Regions from separate parts of the Bacillus sp. URHA0034 genome, predicted to be linked through region 2. Evidence: riboswitches for the same ligand, from Rfam matches in the RefSeq annotation. Region 2 holds a riboswitch; the other holds the start of a gene.
What was found. A riboswitch is a leader RNA that binds a small molecule or an ion and turns the genes downstream of it on or off. The one in region 2 is predicted to bind preQ1.

Region 1 (2,407 bases), 210 kb from region 2:
ATTAATTACTTTTGCAATTTTCATGTCAATCACCTCTAAAAAAATAAAAACCTAAAACTAACGATAATGGCATTAGTCTTAGGTTTTGCCTGATTTAACAGTAACAATCCTATAATATAAAAATTAAATTAATAAAATCTTAACATCAAATAAAAAGACAAGCAATAATTAAAAGAACGACAGATAGGAAAATCGTCCCTTGTTAGTTTTTAGGGAGGAGTCTTTGGATTAACGATTTGGGTTTCTTACGGAATTTTTCAACCATGAATTGGAATCCGTACATAAGGACGGATTTTGCCATAAACAAGATTCCCATTTGATAATGCTTTAATCTTATGAGTGAAACAATTCCCATCCTTTTTAGAATAAACATTCCGGGATAAGAAAATAAAAAGTCCGTGACCAAGTTCACGATTATATAACGAAAAAAGTTCCCAAATGTAAACTTTAAAATCCAAATCGAACCAATCATAAACGGTCCTAAAAGGAAAGGCAATTCCCCCATTGTATTGGGAATTAGTTTATCGTAAAATTTCCACCATACTCTCTTTTTGGCCACTACGCTTTCCACAGATATCCAAGCCATCATAAAAAAGGATGCTGGTAAAAAGCGCTTAAAGTTTCTTTTTCCGAGCATTGGCAATGACATCCATGGAACTATCAATAACACGAGTAACAACATTTTATTATATTTCATCTATAGCCATTCCTTTTTTATTTTTAATATGCGCCATACCCAGTGGTATTATTTACTATTTTGGAAATTACTTCTATAAATTTTTTCAAAATAATGTCATTGACCCATGTTTTTTTTTATAATAATATATTAGTTTGCAAGTATTCTAATTTAACGTGGTTCGAGAACCTCCCACGTAAAAAAACTAAGGAGAAATGAATATGGAGAAATTTGCGCAGCCGGAAAGTACAAATGCCTCAACAGGCAGAGTGCATAGCAATGTGCAAGGAATCGTCGTTAATGGGATTATTGCAGCGTTGTATATTGCAGTTTCAGCGTTGATTCAACCGTTCGGGTTTACCCAAGTACAGTTCCGTATATCGGAGATGTTTAATCACTTAGTCGTATTTAATAAAAAGTACATTTACGGGATTGTTTTAGGGGTATTTTTGACGAACTTATTTTTCTCGCCAATGAAGGCTTACGATTTGATTTTCGGAGTAGGCCAATCAGTGATTGCTTTAGTCATTACGATTTTATGTTCACGATTCATTAGAGAAATATGGGCTAGAATGGTAGTCAATACCCTTATTTTCACGGTAACGATGTTCTTAATTGCACTTGAACTTCATTTAGCATTTGATCTGCCTTTCCTATTCACATGGCTGACAACCGCTATTGGTGAATTAGTTGTGATGGCTGTCGGAATGCCGGTCATGTATGTCCTCAATAAACGAATCCATTTTGAAAAAATGGTTTAATTGTAAACGAAGGGTTGCCGCTTTTTGTGGCAGCTCTTTTATTTTTGAATGGAAATCGTGGCAAGGGTAGAAGTAATACATCAGGTTTTCTCGAGATTAAGCAGATAGATGGCAATTAAATTTTCAAAAAATTATAATATTTAGGTAAGTATTTTAATTTAAACCGATATATTTATCATTAAGCATCATTACAACAATCAGGAATAAACATCAATCATTGACTAAAGGGGGAAAATGGGATGGTTCAACGTCCAGAAGCGAGTGAGTTTCCTAAGTATTACCAGCCATATGTAAAGTTAGTTCCAGATGGGGACTTCATTGAGATTTTGAAGGAGAACTTGGAGAACACTACAGCCTTAGCTGATCGTATATCAGAGAAAGATGGGCAGTCTCGATATGCTCCAGGTAAGTGGAGTATCAAGGAGGTCCTTGGTCATATGACGGACACCGAACGGATTATGAGCTATCGTCTGCTGCGAGTCGGCCGCGGCGATCAAACACCACTTGCTGGTTTCAATGAGAACGACTATATTGCTGCATCTAACTTTAATACGTTGTCGGTTAAACAAATCTTGGAAGACTTCACAGCTGTACGCAGGGCTACCATCACACTCGTTAACAATATGCCAGATGAAGCCTGGGAGAGGATTGGCGTTGCCAACAATTCCGAAATCACTGCACGTGCCCTTGCCTACATCATAGCAGGCCACGCACTGCATCATCTTAAAATAATAAATGAACGATACCTATAGTATTAATGGTGTCAGGCACCATTATTTGGTTAAGCATAGGTGATAGAAAAAAAACCTTAATGGGTTTTCTTTTTGTTGCGAACATTTGTTCTTTGTTTTATAATTGAAATATTGGTAAGAATAGGAATTGTGTTGTTTCACTTATCCTTGTGCATACCAATGTTGTTTTATGTTCCAAACGGAAAGTGAAGTTTACCCATTAACCAAGGAGCTGATTT
Region 2 (2,407 bases):
TAACGTCATTTTTATCTCTCCTCCTAAAGTGGTGCTATTGCATGAATGATTGGTTAAAAGCAAACCTATAAAAAGAATCAAAGTGTGATATTTCAACCGGCAAATGTTATTATGGGATATATGAGCACAAAGGAAAAGTACGCACTTTAAAGTGATATAGACACTAAAAAGTACGGTAGGTACTTATTGGTGCCTATGGGGACGGAGGACTAATTGATGAAGAAAAAGAAGTACAATATATCGGTTGAGGCGACACTAGAGGTCATCGGGGGAAAGTGGAAATGCGTCATTCTTTGCCATTTAACACATGGAAAAAAACGAACAAGTGAATTAAAACGCTTGATGCCGGATATTACCCAAAAGATGTTAACGCAGCAGTTACGAGAATTAGAAGAAGACGGCGTTATTAACCGGATTGTATATAATCAAGTACCGCCCAAGGTTGAGTATGAGCTTAGTGAATATGGCAGGAGTTTGCAAGGAATTTTAGATTCCCTTTGTGCTTGGGGCGCAAACAATATCACCAGAGTGTATGGTGATCTATCAGTCTTAGAAGAGAATGTGTTAAATGATAATCTAAAGTAGGAACATGCTCTTCCGAGAGGGCATTAAATCGTTGGAATCGGTTTACCTATATTTTCTGTTTGACGTTTTTCAGCCCATTCTCTATTATATAGAGATGAGAATACCCGTACTTGAACGGGAGAGGTTCATAGCTGATACCCTCTATAAAAAACTATGGATACATGACTTTCAGCCATGTCCATATCGGACGTGGCTTTTTGTTTTTTTATCCGAGTAGTTAAAGGATCGTCAGCTGAAACTCTCTTATAAAGCGTGGGGACACATTTTTATAGGGGGTTTTTTTATGTCTGGCCGCAGCCACGAAGAAGGATTAAAGGATTTAACACTATTAGGTAATCAAGGAACTACCTATTCATTTGAATATGCACCTGAGGTTTTGGAGGCAGTGGACAATCTCCATCCAGAGCGTGATTATTTCGTGAAATTCAATTGCCCGGAATTTACTAGCTTGTGTCCGCTGACTCGTCAGCCGGATTTTGCGACAATGTATATTTCTTACGTTCCAGATAAAAAAATCGTGGAGAGCAAGTCGTTGAAGTTATACCTTTTCAGTTTTAGGAACCATGGAGATTTCCATGAAGACTGTGTAAATATCATCATGAATGATCTAATTAAATTGCTCGATCCGCGCTATATTGAGGTTTGGGGTAAATTTACGCCACGCGGTGGAATCTCCATTGACCCATGGTGCAACTATGGAAAACCAGGTACAAAATATGAGGAAATGGCAAACTACCGCTTGATGAACCATGACCTCTATCCAGAAAAAGTTGACAACCGATAAAGAGGATGTATTACTTCTAATAAACAAAAGCAGCCCTGCAAACGGCTGCTTTTGTTGTTTCAAAGGGTGCCTGACACCATTAGCAACATATCCACCTTCCTATGCGATTTATTGGTGCCTGACACCATTAGCAACATATCCACCTTCCTATGCCACTTATTGGTCCCTGACACCATTAGCAACATTTCCAACTTCCTATGCCATTTATTAGTGCCTGACACCAGCATATTCTATTTTGGGTGTCAGGCACTTTTTTACTTTTTTAATTTTTATTAAGGATAAGTTAAGGGAGGCACATGATAATAGGCTCATGAAATTAAAAATGTTTGGAGCGGGTCCGGACTGCTCCATGATCAAAGGAGTCTAGATAAATGAAAAAGTGGATTTGGATACTGATAAGTGTACTAGTTGTTGGGTATGTCGGCTATCAATGGTTTCACTCCAGAAGCAGTGTTAGTACAAGTACTACTACACAAGTTCGAACAGCTACTGTCCAAAAAGGGAAGTTGGAAGTGACGATTAGCGGTTCGGGAACAGTTGAACCTGTAACCACAGAGGATATAAAAGCAACAGCTGATAATAACGAAATCGATGAGGTGTTAGTCTCTGCTGGAGACACCGTAAGTGCTGGGGAAACATTAGTAACCTTTACGGATGACAGCGATCCAATTACAGCGCCAACTGCTGGAACGATTACCACGGTTTCGGTTGCCTCAGGAGACCGGATCAACAAAGGCATGGTGGTCGCACACCTAACCAATTACAACGATTTGCAAACAGTCGTTCAAGTCGATGAATTGGACATTCCTAAAGTGAAAAAAGACCAAACTGTAACTTTAGCTGTTAGCGCCTATCCTGATGTGACATACACAGGAAAAGTAACAGATGTTGCGGAAGAAGGAACCTCAACAAATGGCTCATCAACCTTCGCTGTAACCATTCATATTGAAAAACCCACCAACCTTAAAGCTGGTATGAGTACAGAAGCTACTATATTAACAGCTAGTAAAACAGATGCATTATATGTACCTGCTGATG

Region 1: another riboswitch for preQ1. It lies ahead of ACZ9EE_RS12200 (QueT transporter family protein); the one in region 2 lies ahead of queF (preQ(1) synthase).

The regions. Positions count from the first base shown of each region.
Region 1 covers NZ_JBWCDK010000002.1:2,134,027-2,136,433, forward strand. Annotated here, with positions in the region: gene licT (BglG family transcription antiterminator LicT) at 1-24, opposite strand, end outside; gene ACZ9EE_RS12195 (hypothetical protein) at 203-697, opposite strand; PreQ1 riboswitch class I at 847-891, shown strand; gene ACZ9EE_RS12200 (QueT transporter family protein) at 898-1,437, shown strand; gene ACZ9EE_RS12205 (DinB family protein) at 1,677-2,189, shown strand.
Region 2 covers NZ_JBWCDK010000002.1:2,340,343-2,342,749, reverse strand. Annotated here, with positions in the region: gene ACZ9EE_RS13355 (MFS transporter) at 1-9, opposite strand, end outside; gene ACZ9EE_RS13350 (winged helix-turn-helix transcriptional regulator) at 217-585, shown strand; PreQ1 riboswitch class I at 700-746, shown strand; gene queF (preQ(1) synthase) at 869-1,369, shown strand; gene ACZ9EE_RS13340 (efflux RND transporter periplasmic adaptor subunit) at 1,741-2,407, shown strand, end outside.